Regions from separate parts of the Streptacidiphilus sp. MAP12-16 genome, predicted to be linked through region 2. Evidence: riboswitches for the same ligand, from Rfam matches in the RefSeq annotation. Region 2 holds a riboswitch; each other region holds the start of a gene.
The links. A riboswitch is a leader RNA that binds a small molecule or an ion and turns the genes downstream of it on or off. The one in region 2 is predicted to bind cyclic di-AMP.

Region 1 (4,339 bases), on a different contig from region 2:
GGGTGTCCTGGACGAAGCCGGCCTCGTTGAGGGTGTCCGTGTGGATGGCGAGCTGCGCGCCGGTCTCCTCACAGACGTTGAGGCAGGCGTCGATGGCGGCGGGGGTGGCGCCCCAGTCCTCGTGGATCTTGAAGCCCATGGCTCCGGCACGCAGCTGCGCCCGCATGGACTCGGCGTTGACGGTGTTGCCCTTGCCCAGCAGGCCGAAGTTGACGGGGTACTGCTCGGCCGCCGCGAACATCCGGGCCAGGTGCCAGCCGCCGGGGGTGATGGTCGTGGCCTTGCTGCCCTCGGCGGGTCCGGTGCCGCCGCCGAGGAGGGTGGTGACGCCGGAGGCGAGGGCCTCCTCGAAGATCTGCGGGCAGATCAGGTGGACATGGGCGTCGACGGCCCCGGCGGTGAGGATCTTCCCGTTGCCGGAGATCACCTCGGTCTCGGGGCCGAAGACCAGGTCGGGGTGGACCCCGTCCATGGTCTCCGGGTTGCCCGCCTTGCCGAGGGCGGTGATCCGCCCGTCGCGGATGCCGAGGTCGGCCTTGACGATGCCCCAGTGGTCGAGCACGACCACGCCGGTGATCACCGTGTCCGGAGTGCCCTCGGCGCGGGAGGCGCGGGACTGGCCCATGGACTCGCGGATGACCTTGCCGCCGCCGAACACGGCCTCGTCGCCGCCGGCGCTGAGGTCCTGCTCGATCTCGATGAGCAGGTCGGTGTCGGCGAGGCGGATGCGGTCGCCGGTGGTCGGGCCGTAGAGGTCGGCGTAGCGGCGGCGGGTCAGTGAGAGTGCGGGCTCGCGGGAGTCGCGGCCGTCACGGGAGTCGCGGGCGTCGCGGGCGTCAGTCATCGAGGCTTCCCTTCGTCTCGCCGCGCAGGCCCAGCACCTCGCGGCGTCCGCCCAGCGGCACGAGCTCGACCTCGGCGGGGATGCCGGGTTCGAAGCGGACCGCGGTCCCGGCCGGGATGTTGAGGCGCCGGCCGTGGGCGGCGGCCCGGTCGAAGTCCAGACCGGGGTTGGCCTCGGCGAAGTGGTAGTGCGAGCCCACCTGGATCGGGCGGTCGGCGGTGTTGACCACGGCAAGGGTGGTCACGGGGCGGCCGAGGTTGAGCCCGACCTCTCCGTCCGCGAGCAGCACCTCTCCAGGGATGATCCCGGGGACGACACCGGGAGCCGTCGGCGCGGCGGTCATGCGATCGGCTCGTGGACGGTGACGAGCTTGGTGCCGTCGGGGAAGGTCGCCTCGACCTGGACGTCGTGGATCATCTCCGGGATCCCCTCCATGACGTCGGCGCGGGACAGCACCTTGCGCCCGGACTCCATCAGCTCGGCGACGGTCCTGCCGTCGCGCGCGCCCTCCAGGACGTGGACGGTGAGTATCGCAACCGCCTCCGGGTGGTTGAGGCGCAGTCCGCGTTCGCGCCGGGCCCTGGCGACGTCTGCGGCCACATGGATGAGCAGGCGTTCCTGCTCGTGCGGGGAGAGTCTCATCGGCGATCACCTCTGGGGGCGTCCCATGCAGGCTGCTTGGGGGGAGGGGACGCGGGCACGCCGTCGTGCCGCGGGAGGCCGTCGGGACGCGGCGGGGGTACCGGCCGTGGTCGGCGTCGCACACGGGCCGCACTGCCCGCCGCCACCACGTCCGATCCGCGCCCGGCGGGGTGGATCGTGTGCCGACACGTTAGCGGACCGGCGGCTCGGAAGGTCAGAGGCACGAGCCGGATCCGCCTCGCGCCACCGGCAGCGGAGCGGTGCCATCGGGCGCTCGGGCGAATGATCGACGAGCCGGCGGAATACCGGACTCCGATACTCACCGGAGATCACCAGGAAGATCACCGGGAGATCACGGGAACTCCTGGGAGATCACCTCGACGAGTGATCGGCGAACGCCCCTAATAGGCGGAAGATTTGACTCCCTATCAGCGTCTGACGAGGCGTCATCGCAGGTCAGGCCATATTCCCGAGATCCGTGTGAAATTTATCAACACCCTTGGAAACAACCGGAATCCGATCCCGAAACCCGAGGTGACAAGAGTCACAAAAGGCCGTCGCGACGTGAAGATCCCATAAGAACGTGGCAATACTGACGGCCGAACAGAAAGTCCCCGCCACCCAGGCGGGGCGGTCCGGCCGGACGCCGAGTCTCGCCACCGGTCGGACGCCAGGTGCACAACACACCTGACAGGCGAGAGCGGGAGACCCAATCAAGGCGGGACGGCCGGACCGTCCCTTGGGGTGAAGCCACCACGTGGCCGGGCAGCTTTCGGAGCCCGAACCCGACAGGGAGACCTTTCGTAGGCGGTTCCGGAAGGAAGCGCATGACTGCGTCCGCGATCACCCATGCCCCGAAGCGGAACCTGAACAGCCGCCGCTGGCGGGCCGGGGTCACCTCAGCGCTCACGCTGGCCGCCGTGGCCGGCAGCACCCTGCTGGCGAACAGCCCCGCCGATGCCGCGACGATCGAGGCCAAGGCCCTGAGCATCGCGGCATCAAAACACGGCGACCCCTACAGCTACGGCGCCGCAGGCCCCAACCGGTTCGACTGCTCGGGCCTGACGTACTACTCGTTCAAGCACGCCGGCAAGAATCTGCCACGCACCGCGCAAGCCCAGTACAACAGCGTCCGGCACATCTCCAGGGCCAGTCTGCGCCCCGGTGACCTGGTGTTCTTCCACTCGGGCAGCTACGTCTACCACGTCGGGATCTATGCCGGGTACAACCGGATCTGGCACGCCCCGCACTCCGGCTCGTACGTCAAGCTGGAGCGGATCTGGACCGGTTCGGTCTGGTTCGGGCGGATCGGCTGACGCCTGCCCCCCCTGACGCCTGCCCCCCTGACGCCTGCACCCGGCCGGCTGACGCTCTGCGGCGGAGGGCTGCCGACGTCACTCGCCCGGGTAGCGAACTCCGGTCTGCGCCCGGGCGGCGTCGAGGATCTCCATGACCTCCAGGGTGTCCTGCCAGGACACCAAGGGGCTCTCCAGGAGTCCTGCGCGCAGGCAGCGCATGGCCTCCTCGGCCTCGTGTGCCAGGCCGACGCCGGTGCGGGGCAGCTCGAACACCTCCGGTTCCACCGACTCGCCCTCGCCCCGGTAGAGCGAGATGCGGTCGGGACAGAAGAACGGCGCGGAGAGTTCGATCCGCCCGAGCGGGCCGCTGACGACGGCGCGCACGGGCGTGGCCGCGACGAGGCCGCAGCTGAGCGTGGCCAGCGCGCCGGACTCGTAGCCGAGCAGCAGGCCGGTGTTGGCGTCCACGCCCTCGGGGGTGAGCTTCGCCCAGGCCGACACACTCTCAGGGCGGCCCAGCAGCAGGTGGGCCAGGGAGACCGGGTAGACGCCCAGGTCGAGCAGCGCTCCCCCGCCCAGCTTCGGGTCGCGCAGCCGGTGCGCCGGGTCGAACGGACCGGCGAGGCCGAAGTCGGCCTGGACGGTGCCGACCTCGCCGACGGCCCCGTCCGCCACGAGCTCGACCAGCTTGCGGATCGCCGGGTTGCAGCGCATCCACATGGCCTCCATCAGGAACAGGCCGCGGCTGCGGGCGAGCTCCGTCAGCTCCCTGGAATCGGCGGCATTGAGGGTGAACGGCTTCTCGCACAGGACGGCGCGCCCGGCCTCCAGACAGAGCGCCGCCGCCTCGCGGTGCGCGTGGTGCGGGGTGGCGACGTAGACGATGTCGACGTCGTCGTCGGCCGCGAGCGCCGCCCAGCTGCCGTGGGCGCGGGGGATGCCGAAGCGGTCCGCGAAGGCACGGGCGGACGCCTCGGTGCGCGAGCCGACGGCGACGATCTCGGCGTCCGGCAGCAGTTGCAGGTCCTGGGTGAAGTCGGCGGCGATGCTGCCGGTGGCGAGGATGCCCCAACGGATCTTCTGAGTCATGAGGTCATCCCACCGCGCCGGCACCGCCGCCGTCCAGCGGTGTCCACCGAAGGCCTAGCCATGCCCTCATCCGCGCTCGCGGCGTTTCAGACCGACCGGTCAGACCGACCGGTCTTAGCGCCGCGGGTCGGTCCTGACGATCACTTCCACGGCGTGGCCGATCTGGTCCTCCGTCAGGTCCGCGCGGGCCGTCAGCCGCAGCCGGGACCAGCGGTCGGGGACGGACGGCGGGCGGAAGCAGCCGACCAGAAGGCCCTGCTCCCGGCAGGCGGTGGCCCAGGCCAGCGCCGTCTCCGGAGCGGGCACCCGTACCGACACCACGGCGGCGTCCGGTACCGACACGTCGAGGCCGCTCGCGGCGAGGCGGGTCGAGAACTCCCGCGCCACATGGCGGGCGCGTTCCGCGCGCTCCGGTTCCTCGCGGATCAGCCGCAGGGCGCCGAGCGCAGCGCCGACCGCGGCGGGC
Region 2 (4,339 bases):
CTCTCCGCCGCCCTCGCCACCGCCCGGACGGACGGCCGCCCCGTACTGGTGGAGTTCGGCTCCGACTGGTGCGAGGACTGCCGGGCGCTCTCCGCCCTGGTGGACACCCCCGGCGTCAACCTGATCCTCTCCCGCAACTACCACCTGGTGACGGTGGACGTGGGGCACTTCGACCGCAACACGCAGCTCGCCGCGACGTATGTGACGCTGGGCCGCAGCGGAATCCCGGCGCTGGTGCTGCTGGCGCCCGACGGATCGATCCGTCGCCCCGCCGAGGACGGGCAGTTCGCCAACGCCAGGGCGCTCACCTCGGACCAGCTGGCGAACACGCTGGTGGACTGGCTCTACCCGATGCAGAGCGGCTCGGGCTGAGTGGCCTATTCCCGGATGGTCGGTAATCCGCTCGTTTGAATGACTTCGGGCGTTCTGGGAGGACTGTGAACGCGGCTCTCTGATCTCATGTCACTGAACGACAGGCGTACGCCCACTCCGGGCCGCAGGCAGAGCCATTGCCATCTCAGGACGGAGGGCACAGCGCCATGGCACACACTCGTCGACTGGTACCCGCATCCGCGTCTCCAGGTCCAGGTCCAGGCTCGGCCCCGGGCCCAGGCCCAGGCGCAGCACTGCACACGCTCGTATCCGGGACAACGCCCGGGCACGGTGCTCGGGGGCTGCTCGCCCGCGTGGGGGCGGGGCTTCAGCGGCAGCTTCTGTGGATCATGGTGGGGGCCTATGTCCTCGCCGCAGCCCTGCCCGAGCCGGGTGAGGCGATCCGGGGAGTCTCGCTGGGCCGGGTCGGGGCCGCCTCCTTCCCGCTCCAGGCGGGACTGCTGGCCGTCATCATCTTCAATGCCGGACTGACCGCGAAGGCCGAGCAACTGCCTCGGCTGCTACGCCGACCCGGGCCGCTGCTCGTCGGCATCCTCTCCAACGCGCTGCTCCCCACGGTCCTGCTCGCAGCCGGCTCGGTCGCGGCCCAGGGATGGCACAACCAGAAGGAGGCACAGAGCCTGCTGGTCGGGCTGGCCCTGATCGGGGCGATGCCGGTGGCCGCGGGAGCAACGGTGTTCGCGCAGGGCAGCGAGGGCAACGCGACACTGAGCCTGGGCCTGGTCGTCGGCTCCACCCTGCTCAGCCCGCTGACCATCCCGCTCGGCCTGCACCTGGGCGGTTTCCTCACCGACGGCGCTTATGCCGCCGACCTGCACGCCATCGCGCGCACGGCCAGCAGTCTCTTCGCCGTTCTGGTCGTCGTCGTGCCCTGTGCGCTCGGCCTGCTCGCCGGGCAATTGTTCGCACGCCTCGGCGTGCCGATACACCGGGCGCTCCCTGCGATTCGGCTGGCGAACCTGTCCGTCGTGATCACCCTCAGCTACACCAATGCCTGCGGGGCGCTGCGGCAGGTGGTCGAGCGGCCAGACCCGGACTTCCTCGTCCTGGTCGTCGTCGCGGCGACGCTGATGTGCGGAAGCTCGTTCCTTGCCGGCTGGGTGATGGCGGGCCGACTCCGGATCCCCCGAGCGGACGCGATCGCACTCACCTACGCCTCCGGGATGAACAACAGCAGCGCGAGCGCGGTCGTCGCCGCGACACGAATGCCGGACCATCCACTGGTGCTGCTGCCGATCCTCGCCTACAGCCTGCTGCAGAAGATCCTGGCCGGCTCGGTGGGGCGCCTTGTGCGCGCATCTCCCTGAACCGGCTGGTGCGGCGCTAGCTTGGCGATATGAGCCAGGGCAGTGACAAGGGCAGCAGCGCGGGCGGCAGTACCGAGGGCGGCAAGGGCCTCGGGCGGCTGGACGAGATCGTCGTGGACTGCTCGGATCCCGGGCGGCTGGTTCGCTTCTGGGCGGTGCTGATGGGTGGTTTCCCAGTCGACCGTTCGGTCGACTGGTCCTACCTGGACCCGCCGGGCGGACAGCCTCGGCTGGCCTTCCAGGCCGTCACGGAGGGAAAGGAGAGCAAGAAGAACCGACTGCACCTGGACATCGAGGTCGACGACATCCCCACGGTCCGGGCCGAGCTGATCGATCGCGGAGCGGAGGCGGTCGGTGAGGTCCAGCACGACGCGGAGGGTGCGTTCCAGGTCATGCTCGACCCCGAGGGCAACGAGTTCTGCCTGGTGCGCTGAGTGGAGCGGCCTGATGGAGGGTCAGGAGGGGTCAAGTCCGGGCGAAATCGGACAAATCAAGTAACGGTCCGGGTCCTGCTCAACTGCACCGCCTGGATCGCTTGGATTCAACCGTCACTGGGATTACCTTTCTATAACGCAACGCGAAGTTCTGCCGTTCGACGGACGGCGTCGCGCGCAGTCGCCTAATCCAGTTGGAACCGGGGAACCACGTACCTGGGGTGAATCAGCCGAAGTCGGCTGTAGGAGACCTTCCTCTCCGAACCCGTCAGCTAACCCGGTCGGCGAGAGGGAAGGAAAGGAGCACGCCGAACGTGGCGTCGTACCAGCCCGCCTGGGCACCCGTGCAGCCGCAGAGGTCCGAGCAGATACCCGACGCGACACCGCAGCGCCTCACAGGCATTGCGCCGTCCACCGTCCTGGGTATCGCGGCGATGGCCGCTGTCGGTGCCACCGGCGCGATCGGCCTGGCCGCACCGGCTTCCGCCGCCGCGAACGATCCCGGGAGCAGCGCGAAGGGCACGCTGATCGCCCAGGAGCACGCCCAGACTTCTCCGTTCGCCCGGACGCTGACCGTGAACTCCACGGCCGCGCACGCGACCGACCCCGGCACGGCGCTGGCCGAGCGGATCAGGATCCAGGCCGCGCAGCAGCGAGCGACCGCGGACGACGCGGCCCGGCGCCAGGCTGCGCAGGTTGCGGCGGCGAAGCAGGCACTGGCCCTGCAGGCGGTGGCGGAGGCAGCGGCCGCCGCACAGGCCGCGCAGGACGCCAGGGATGCGGGACTGCGGCTCGGCGACCTGGTTGCCCCGGTCGCAGGCGCCGTCACCGGTTCGGGGTTCGGGCAGTCCGACTCCTACTGGGCACACCTGCACACCGGACAGGACTTCGCCGCCCCCAGCGGTGCGCCGGTCGTCGCCATCGGCAACGGTACTGTCACGTCCGCCGGTTGGGCCGGAGCCTTCGGATACCGCGTGGTGGAGACGCTGCCCGACGGCACCGAGGTCTGGTACTGCCACCTGTCGGCGATAGGCGTCGGCTCCGGCGAGGTGACCGCGGGCCAGCCCATCGGCAGAGTCGGCGCGACGGGCAATGTCACCGCCCCCCACCTGCACCTGGAGGTGCGGCCGGGAGGCGCGGAGCCCGTCGATCCGGCGGCGTGGCTGGCTGAGCACGGCCTCTCGCTCTGACTCCGTAGCAGGAACCGAAGCGCGCCAGCATATGCGCGCCCCTGAACCCCGACGGTCCCGGTGACACCCCCCGACACCGGGACCGTCGGCCTGCCTGAGTCGGCCTGCCTGAGTCAGCCTGCCTGAGTCGGCCTGCCTGAGTCAGCCTGCCTGGGCCGGATTGCCTGAGTCAGCCTGCCTGGGGTTGAGTGGGCTTGTCAGACGCGGCGGTCCACGGCCGCCCACGACGCAAGGGCCACGCCTGCGGCGACGGTACCGACGGAGGGCCAGGCGCCGAGCTTCTTCGCGAGCGGGTGCGAGCCCGCGAAGGCCGCGACGTAGAGCCCGGTCAGCGCGACCGCGGTGCCCGGGCCTGCGGCCCGCTTCCACTGGGTCGCGGCCACGGCCCCCGCCGCCAGCAGCGCCACCCCGCCCAGCTCGCGCTTCTTGGTCGCCCGGGCGATCCCGAATCCGCCGACGAGTCCGCTCGCCGCGACCAGGGAAGAGGGAATCCGTGCCATCTCCGTACGACCTCCTGCAGTAGTCCGACCACGACCCTAACCCGAGGGGCTCGCCAGCGGGTCCCGGTTGACCCCCGGGGCGTGGGGTCAGTTGGTTCTGGTGTTGTGGAGGTGCAGCCCGATGTAGCCGATGCTCCATCCCCCGGGGGCGAGCCCCGGACCCCCGGGACGTGGGGTCAGTTGGTCCTGGTGTTGTGGAGGTGCAGCCCGATGTAGCCGATGCTCCATCCCCCGGGGGCGACCCCCGGACCCCCGGGCATGGGGTCAGTTGGTCCTGGTGTTGTGGAGGTGCAGCCCGATGTAGCCGATGTAGATCCGCCCCGTCCCCGAGCAGTCGTCGTGGTAGTGCAGCCGCGGGGCGGTGCCGCCACCGCCTATGCGGAGGTGGGCGCCCATGAAGACCTTGCCCGTCGGGCTCACGTCCACCGGCACCGGCAGCTCCCGCTCGCCCTTCCACTTGCCGTTGGTGCGCACCGTGCGGGACTCGTCGCGGATCACTTTGCGCGGCGGGAAGA
Region 3 (4,339 bases), on a different contig from region 2:
GCGGCTGGTCAGCGCCACGGAGCGAGCCCTGGTCCGGGAGGAGCGCACAGCCGCGAAGAGCGCGGTCATCACCGAGGGCGCGGACGCGCTGGTCGGCGAGCTGATCCGGCAGGGCCGTGGACTCGCGATCACCAGCAACAACGCCCCCGAGGCAATACGCGCCTTCCTGGCCCTTGAGCAGTCCAGCGGACTCAGAGCCGCTTTTCAGGGGCACATCTACGGTCGGAATCCCGACCCGGACTTCATGAAGCCGGACCCTGACTGCGTCGCCCGTGCCCTGGACGGGCTGGGCTGCAGGGTCACTGACCGGTGTCTGATGATCGGTGACTCCGAATCCGACTTCAAGGCAGCCGCCTCCGCGAAGGTGCGGTTTCTCGGCTTCGCGCCGACCGAGAGGACGGAGGCGCGCCTGCGAGCGGCAGGTGTCCGACACCTGATCGCGCACCTCGATGAGTTGTGCTGGGCGCCCCGCCTCTGACGCCGTGCTACATCGTGGTAACGGAGCCGTGTCCGAGGCGCGGGCAACCTCGTTCCCCACTAGGGTGGCTTTCAAACTCGGCCCCGTCCGGTGCAGAAACCAAGCCATCTTCCTGAGTGCCAGGAGCTGCCATCATCATCAGCAGTGACCTCGTTTCTCCGACCGCAGGTGTGGAGCCCGTGGTGGTTCGGGCACCCGAGGCTGTCTACGACGATCTGGTCAACTCCGTACGGCGAAGAGTCGTCTCCACAGGTGGTTTCCACAACCGGAACTATCGGGTGCGGCTGACCCCGGAGGACGCCTGCACCCTCGGACTGGGCGTCGGCACCTCCCTCCTGCTCCGGGTCCGCCGGTCCGCTCCCGAGCTGCTCCGCGTCCGCCGGCCCACTTCCGAGATGGTCTGGCGAATCTGGCCGAATGAGAGTGCCGTGCTGCGCGTCCTGGAGGACGTTCGTCGCACGTCCACGCGTGGACGGGGCGTCGACGTCCCACAGGTGCTGCACACCGATCCTGACGGCACGGCGGTGCTCATCTACGTCGAGGGCTGGACGCTCGCGGATCGGGTTCCCGCGGGGGCGATCGTACCGGCGTCGTATGTCGACCAGATCGCGCGCTTCTTCGCTCAACTGGTTCGCTTCGAGCGGCAGGACTTGCCGCCGCTCCCGAAACCGTGGGCCCCTGAGGGCGACTCCTCGGCCTTCATGGGGAGCCTGGTGCAGTTCGCCCAGACGAAGCTGGCTGATGCCCATCGGGACGAGTTCGGCTGGCTGCTCCGCGAACTGGGCGTAGGCGACGACGCCATGAGTCGCTTCGGCGCCGGGCTGCCCAAGCTGCAGGGGCGGCCGTTCAGCCTCCTGCACACGGATGTGCACCGGCAGAACATCGTGATCGACACGGCCGATCGGCTTCGGGTCATCGACTGGGAGCACGCGATGTTCGGCGACCCGCTGTACGATCTCGCGACCCATCTGTGCCGGATGCGATATCCAGCGGCGCAGGAGCGACAGGTCATCGCCGCCTGGCGGGACGCCGTCACCGAGGTGTCCCCTGCCCATGCGTTCGGTCTGGAGCGGGATCTGAAGCACTATCTGGCGTACGAGCGCGCGCAGTCGGTCTACCCCGATGTGATTCGCGCCGCACTCACTCTGGGAGTCGCACCGGACGAATCGACGTTCACCCACGCCGTGAAACGCATCGAGGCAGCGCTGGCGACAGCCGCCCCACCTCTGGGTCTTACCCCGATCCTCGGGTGCGACGTGATCCGCAAGCTCTTGCTGGAGTGGCATCGTCAGTGGTCGGTCGCGAGGGTTCTCGCCTCTCAGCAAGCGACTTGAACACCGGCGGTGCCTTGTGAATCATGCGCCTCTCTGCCTAGCCTGCCCGGAACGCCCGCATGCGCGGGCGGCCGCCTCGCGGGACGCCGAGTCCTGCCCAACCGGGGGGCGGAACTCGACTTCTCGAACGGGCAGGAGCGGGGGACCCAGGTAAGTTGCCGCAGCTCGCAAGGCTGCGGCTGGGGGTGAAGGCGCGTCAGCGCCCGGGCTACCTCACGGCCCGAACCCGACAGCTCACCTCGCAGGCGTCGGAGAGGGACACCCTGACATGGTCTTCAACGCGTCTTCCGGCCGCCATCGCAAGCCCCGCACCAGTCAGACCCGGCGCCTGGTCGCCACCGCAAGCCTCGGCACGGCCGGCATAGCCATGCCGCTCATCGCGGCGAGCAGCGCCTCCGCCGCCTCCGTGTCCACCTGGGACCGTGTCGCGCAGTGCGAGAGCGGCGGCGACTGGTCCATCAACACCGGCAACGGCTACTACGGCGGGGTGCAGTTCTCCGCCTCGACCTGGGCGGCGTACGGCGGCACGCAGTACGCGCCGACCGCCGACCACGCCAGCAAGAGCCAGCAGATAGCGATAGCCGAGAAGGTCCTCGCCTCCCAGGGCGTCGGCGCCTGGCCGGTCTGCGGCCCCCAGGCCGGACTCAGCCAGGGCGGCTCCGCGCCCGCCCTCGACACCGCGTCCCCGACGCACACCTCGACCGGGACCACCACGCACAAGTCGGTCACCCACCACCAGTCGACCGGCACCCACACCTCGACCGGCACGCACACCTCCAGCGCTCCGACGGCGACCCCGACCTCCGCTGCCAAGCCGCAGATCGGCCACGGCAACTACACCGTCAAGCCCGGTGACACTCTGTCCGGTATCGCCCGGTCCGCCCACCTCAGCGGCGGCTGGCAGCCGCTGTACCAGGAGAACAAGACCACCGTGGGCGGGAACCCCGACCTGATCCTTCCCGGTCAGAAGCTCCAGGTCGGCTGACCACAGCCGCACCGCGGGCACCTCACCTGACGGAGCCCCTACCCACCAGGTGAACTACTGGTGGGTAGGGGCTCCGTCAGGTGAGACTCGCGTCGGGTCAGGGTGGTCGGACCCTCCGCTGCGGATAGGCTCAGGGGGAAGAGCCCACCGGAGTAATCCACCAAGGAGATGCCTGTGCCGTCCATCGACGTCGTCGTAGCCCGGGAGATCCTCGACTCGCGAGGCAACCCCACGGTCGAGGTCGAGGTCGGCCTCGACGACGGCAGCACCGGGCGTGCCGCCGTTCCGTCCGGCGCCTCGACCGGCGCCTTCGAGGCCCTGGAGCTGCGTGACGGTGACAAGTCCCGTTACGGCGGCAAGGGCGTGGAGAAGGCCGTGCTCGCGGTCATCGAGCAGATCGGCCCGGAGCTCGTCGGCTACGACGCCACCGAGCAGCGGCTGATCGACCAGGCCATGCTCGACCTGGACGCCACCCCCGACAAGTCCTCGCTGGGCGCGAACGCCATCCTCGGCGTCTCCCTCGCCGTGGCCCACGCCGCCTCCGAGGCCAGCGACCTGCCGCTGTTCCGCTACCTGGGCGGCCCCAACGCCCACGTGCTGCCGGTCCCGATGATGAACATCCTCAACGGCGGCTCGCACGCGGACTCCAACGTCGACATCCAGGAGTTCATGATCGCTCCGATCGGCGCGGAGACCTTCTCCGAGGCGGTCCGCTGGGGCGTCGAGGTCTACCACACCCTCAAGGGCGTGCTGAAGGAGCGCGGTCTCTCCACGGGTCTGGGCGACGAGGGCGGCTTCGCCCCCAACCTGGACAGCAACCGTGAGGCCCTCGACCTCATCGTCGAGGCGATCAAGAAGGCCGGCTACACCCCCGGCAAGGACGTCGCGCTGGCGCTGGACGTCGCCGCGTCCGAGTTCTACAAGGACGGCGCATACCAGTTCGAGGGCAAGTCGCTGTCGGCCGCCGAGCTCACCGACTACTACGCCGAGCTGGTCGCCGCGTACCCGCTGGTCTCGATCGAGGACCCGCTGTTCGAGGACGACTGGGAGGGCTGGAAGACCATCACCGCCAAGCTCGGCGACAAGGTCCAGCTGGTCGGTGACGACCTCTTCGTGACCAACCCGGTCCGTCTGGCCCGCGGCATCAAGGAGGGCGCCGCGAACGCCCTGCTGGTGAAGGTCAACCAGATCGGCTCGCTCACCGAGACCCTGGACGCGGTCGAGATGGCGCAGCGCAACGGCTTCCGCTGCATGATGTCGCACCGCTCCGGTGAGACCGAGGACGTGACCATCGCCGACCTGGCCGTCGCCACCAACTGCGGCCAGATCAAGACCGGCGCCCCGGCCCGCTCCGAGCGCGTCGCCAAGTACAACCAGCTGCTGCGCATCGAGGAGATCCTCGACGACGCCGCCGAGTACGCCGGCCGCGGCGCGTTCCCGCGTTTCACGCCGTCCGCCTGAGCTGACACAGATCCCGTGCCCCGCCGTCCGCACCCTCTAGGGTGGGACGGCGGGGCACAGGCATCGATCGGGAGGGCGACG
Region 4 (4,339 bases), on a different contig from region 2:
GGGGCGGTGGGCGCGGCGAACTGCCACACCTGGTGCTCACCGGCCGCGACCAGGATGAGCAGGCCGTCCTCGGCATGGACCAGGTCGACCTGGGACGCGGCCTGGTCCAGCTGCCGCTCCAGGTCGATCCGGCTCTCCCGGGAGACCTCAGGGTCGGCCGCGATGCGCTTCTTCGCCTCGGCCAGCAGGTTGCGCAGCCGGATCGGGTCCTGTGCGTTGTCGGGTTCGCGGCGGTGCGTGGCCATCAGCAGTGACACGGCCGGGTAGCGCCGGGGACGCCGAAGGTCTTCCAACACGGCCGGCGTCAGTTCGATGGTGTGCAATGGTGCGCCCTCTCCTGTGGTCTGGCTCGGCGTGAACCGGGGTGAACGCCTCCCCGCGAAGCGGACCGGGCGCCTGCTCCAGGAAACCAGCGCCGCACACCGGCCGCGACTCGGCCGGGCGCGCGAAACGGGCGGGAAGCGAATACCGCGAACTGGTTCATATCGAACCACGGCCGACCCGCGATGCCCGGCAAGGAGGCGCGAGGCGCGCTTGCGAGACGTCGCTCCGCGTCAGCGGCGGCGGCCCAGCCGACAGCATCGTGCCCCTGCGGCTGACGGTTCGTCGGCTGCAGGGGCACGATGCCGGGCGGTGAGGCAGGAGAGCTGCGATCAGCTGATGCGGCCGGCGAAGTCCGGCGCCCAGTTGCTGATGGTGTCGGTCTTGACACCGGCGCCCGGGTTGGCGGCCTCGACGTACTCGCCGCCGCCGACGTAGACGGCGACGTGGTATGCACCGGCAGCGGTGCCGTCATTGGACCAGAACAGCAGGTCACCGGGCTGAAGCGAGCTCAGCGAGACGCGGGTGCTGGCGGAGGCCTGCTCCTGGCTGGTGCGCGGGATGGAGATCCCGGCCTGGGCCAGGGCGGCCTGCGCCAGACCCGAGCAGTCCCAGCTGGACGGGCCGGTGCCGCCGTAGGCGTAGGCGTCGCCGACGTGCGCCTTCACGAAAGCGACCGCGGCGGCCATGTTGCCGCTGACGGTGCTGCTGGTCGTGGCGGCGGAGACGGCCTGGGTGGCCTGCGTGACCGCCGAGCCGGAGCCGGAAGCCGAGTGGGAGGCGGCAGCGGAGGCGGCGTCGGAACCGGACTCGGCGTCAGTGCTGGCGGTGGTGCTGGAGCTCGTGCTGGAGCCGGCGTCCGAGCTGGTGGAGGACTTGGACGCGACGCCGCCGCCGAGGGAGAGACGCTGACCGGGGTAGATCACGTTCGGGCCCGCGGTCAGCGTGGACTTGTTGAGGGCGTAGAGGCGCTGCCAGCCACCGGAGACGTGCTCCTTGCCGGCGATGGTGGAGAGCCAGTCGCCGGAGACCACGGTGTAGTTGCCGGCGGTGGTGCCGGCGGACGGGGTGGTGGTCGAAGAGGTGGACGCGGAGTGGGTGGAAGGAGTGGTGGCGCCGGAGGACGCGGACGCCGAGGAGGACGAGGAGGTCGTGGACGACGACGAGGTGTTGACGGAGGCGGGTGCGCCGCCCTGGCTCAGGCCGGCCTGCGGGCCGCAGACGGGCCAGGCGGTCGGGCCCTGCGAGGCGAGGACCTTCTCCGCGACGGCGATCTGCTGGTCCTTGGTGGCCTGGTCGGCCGAGGACGCGTACTGAGTGCCGCCGTACGCGGCCCAGGTGGAGGCGGAGAACTGGAGCCCGCCGTAGTAGCCGTTACCGGTGTTGATCGACCAGTTGCCGGTGCTCTCGCACTGGGCGACCGCGTCCCAGGTCGAGACGGAGGCGGCAGAGGCGGTGGTCGCGCTGACCAGGGGGATGGCGAGGCCGACGCCGGTCAGGCCGGCCGAGGCGATAAGGCGCTGGGTGGTGTTGCGGCGGGCCTTCGGGGCACGACGGCGCCCGGTGCTGGACAGCATGAAGAAGAGTTCCTCTCCCACGCCTACGAGGTGAGCTGTCGGATTCGGGCTGGAGTTGCCCGGCCGTGCGCTGCACGGCTTCACCCCTAGCCGCGATCGCGTGATCGCGGCGACTTACCTGGGTCCCCCGCTCCTGCCGTGGTGCGGTGTGTCGGGTCTCGACGCCTCCGGTGGCAGGACTCGGCGTTCCGGAGGTGTCTGTTCCGCATAAGTGCGGACGCCTCGCACGCTAGGCAGGCGGCCGTTGAAACCACAATGGTTTGTGATGCCCGTCACCGCCGGTGGTCCCACCTGGTGCCGTTATGTGGGCATTTGAATGGATCACCGCACCCGCACGAACGGCAGTGACCCGGTGCACAGGTGCACCGGGTCACTGGGAGAAGGAGGGAAGCGGCTACCCGAGTCGGGTCAGCCTGGCTCCGAGGGAGGGCTGGGACAGCTCGCGCTGGAGCGTGACCGGGATCTTCTGGGCGTTCTGCCCGGATCCCACCTCCAGCATGCCGACCGTCGTGCCCGCCGTGCCGGTGTGCGGAACCCCGCCGTCGGCGGCAACCAGCGTGACGTTCACCAACAGCCCGCTCCAGCCGACGACCGTCACGTCCTTGGAGGCCACGACCGGGGTCCTGCCGCCGAGCCCGTCGTCCACGTAGCCGACCACGTCGCCCTTCTTCGCGACGGTGTGCGCCTGCAGCGTGCCCTCGGCACTGACGACGACCTTCTGACTGTTGATCAGCACCGAGGGCAGCCAGCCGCCGGTGCTCTTCGAGGCAGGCTGGCTCAGCACCACGCCCACGATGGTCTGCGTGGTGCCACCGATCTGCTGCTGCGCCGCCCACATCAGGCAACCGAGGGCCGCGCTGCTGGAGCCGGTCTTGATGCCGATGACGCCGTTCTTGCCCAGCAGATTGTTGTTGTTGTACGTCAACGCGTTCCCGGGCGGAGTGAACGAGGGGGTGCTGACGATCTCCCGGAAGACCGGGTCCTGCATCACCGTTCCGGCCAGCTTGAGCTGGTCGTTCGCGGTGCTCCTGGTGGTTCCGTCGAGGCCGCTGGGGTCGGTGTAGGTCGACTTGGACATCCCCAGCGCCGTCGCCTCGGCCTGCATCTTCGTCACGAACGCGGCGTCAGAGCCCGCGTCCCAGCGGCCGAGCAGGCGGGCGATGTTGTTCGCCGAGGGGATCAGCAGCATCTGCAGGGCCTGGTACTCGCTGATCTGCTCACCCTCGGTGACCTTCATCACGGACTCGCCGCCGGCCAGGCCGGTGGTGTACTCCTGCGCGGCCTGGTGGTCGACGGTGATCGTCGGCCCGGGCTCACCCGTGCTCAGCGGGTGGTCCTTGAGGACGAGATGAGCGGTCATCACCTTGGTCACGCTGGCGATCGGCACCGGGTTGTCCGAGCCGCTGTGCCCGAGGGTGCCGAGACCGGGGACCTCGGCGGTCGCCTGCCCGCTGGCGGGCCAGGCAAGGGCCGGGGTGGAGCCGGTGAAGGCGTAGGTCGAGTCGGCGGTCAGCCGGAGGTTGACCTTCGGCAGCGGGCGCAGCACCTGGACCACGGCCAGGATCGCCAGGACGAGGCACAGCAGGCCGCCCCACAGACTGATCCGCTTGATCGCGCGGCGGAGCGGGGAGGCCGGACGGCTGCTGAGGGTGGCCAGGATCTCCAGTGCCTCGGAGGTCGTCTCGGGGGAGGGCGAGGCGTCCCACGATTGGATCGCGGCGGGAGTTGGCCGGTGCTCGGCGGGGGAGACTGCGGTGTCGGGGAGGGGCGGGGCGACCTGCGACATGGGCCGGGTCTGCTCGGCCGCAGCGGCGATCGCCGCTGCGCTCGCCCCTTCGCCGTACGCCCGCGCGCCTGCCGGGTGCGAGCCGCGCGGGGCGTGCGGGGCGCGCTCCGCGGGCGGTGCAGCCGAGGGCGGCGCGGAGGCCGGGGCCGAAGGCGACGCGGAGGTCGGAGCCGAGGCCAGCGCTGGGGTCGGCGGGGAGGTCGGGGCTGGGGTCGGCGCGGAGGCCGGGGCTGGGGTCTGCGGGGAGGTCGGGGCTGGGGTTGCGACCGACGTCGGGGCCGAGGTCAGGGTCGGAGTCGGGCCTGGGGCCGAAGTCGTGGTCGTGGTCGAGGGCGAGGCTGGGATCGGAGTCGAGGTCGGGGTTGGGGCCGAGGTCGAAGCCGGGGTGGGAGCCGCCGCTGAGGCCGGGGTTGGGGCCGAGGTCGAAGCCGGGGTGGGAGCCGCCGCTGAGGCCGGGGATGGGGCCGAAGCCGGAGACAAGGTCGACTCCGTCGGCGCGGTCGGAGTCGGTTCCGAGGTTGGGGTCGGAGCCAAGGTCGAAGCCGGGGTTGAGATTGAAGCCGAGGCAGGAGCCGACGTCGGGGCTGGGGCGGGGGGCGGAGGGGTGTCGGTGGGTGGGGTGCCGGGATCGGCGGCGACCGCTTCTTCCTGCTCC

Region 1: it holds a riboswitch for cyclic di-AMP, as region 2 does, so the genes downstream of both, ABIA33_RS25770 (C40 family peptidase) here and ABIA33_RS35785 (M23 family metallopeptidase) in region 2, are expected to answer to the same signal.
Region 3: it holds a riboswitch for cyclic di-AMP, as region 2 does, so the genes downstream of both, ABIA33_RS05425 (transglycosylase family protein) here and ABIA33_RS35785 (M23 family metallopeptidase) in region 2, are expected to answer to the same signal.
Region 4: it holds a riboswitch for cyclic di-AMP, as region 2 does, so the genes downstream of both, ABIA33_RS01090 (transglycosylase family protein) here and ABIA33_RS35785 (M23 family metallopeptidase) in region 2, are expected to answer to the same signal.

Annotation. Positions count from the first base shown of each region.
Region 1 is NZ_JBGCBY010000021.1:72,393-76,731, forward strand. Features, by position in the region: gene ABIA33_RS25755 (urease subunit alpha) at 1-844, opposite strand, end outside; gene ABIA33_RS25760 (urease subunit beta) at 837-1,148, opposite strand; gene ABIA33_RS25765 (urease subunit gamma) at 1,184-1,486, opposite strand; cyclic di-AMP (ydaO/yuaA leader) riboswitch at 2,161-2,311, shown strand; gene ABIA33_RS25770 (C40 family peptidase) at 2,314-2,802, shown strand; gene ABIA33_RS25775 (Gfo/Idh/MocA family protein) at 2,881-3,873, opposite strand; gene ABIA33_RS25780 (8-amino-7-oxononanoate synthase) at 3,988-4,339, opposite strand, start outside.
Region 2 is NZ_JBGCBY010000043.1:24,160-28,498, forward strand. Features, by position in the region: gene ABIA33_RS35770 (thioredoxin family protein) at 1-372, shown strand, start outside; gene ABIA33_RS35775 (bile acid:sodium symporter family protein) at 723-1,700, shown strand; gene ABIA33_RS35780 (VOC family protein) at 1,730-2,134, shown strand; cyclic di-AMP (ydaO/yuaA leader) riboswitch at 2,307-2,436, shown strand; gene ABIA33_RS35785 (M23 family metallopeptidase) at 2,449-3,324, shown strand; gene ABIA33_RS35790 (hypothetical protein) at 3,522-3,824, opposite strand; gene ABIA33_RS35795 (hypothetical protein) at 4,089-4,339, opposite strand, start outside.
Region 3 is NZ_JBGCBY010000003.1:339,361-343,699, forward strand. Features, by position in the region: gene ABIA33_RS05415 (HAD family hydrolase) at 1-478, shown strand, start outside; gene ABIA33_RS05420 (phosphotransferase) at 874-1,812, shown strand; cyclic di-AMP (ydaO/yuaA leader) riboswitch at 1,919-2,075, shown strand; gene ABIA33_RS05425 (transglycosylase family protein) at 2,081-2,797, shown strand; gene eno (phosphopyruvate hydratase) at 2,972-4,258, shown strand.
Region 4 is NZ_JBGCBY010000001.1:243,393-247,731, reverse strand. Features, by position in the region: gene ABIA33_RS01095 (chemotaxis protein) at 1-323, opposite strand, end outside; gene ABIA33_RS01090 (transglycosylase family protein) at 654-1,919, opposite strand; cyclic di-AMP (ydaO/yuaA leader) riboswitch at 1,904-2,057, opposite strand; gene ABIA33_RS01085 (D-alanyl-D-alanine carboxypeptidase) at 2,293-3,684, opposite strand.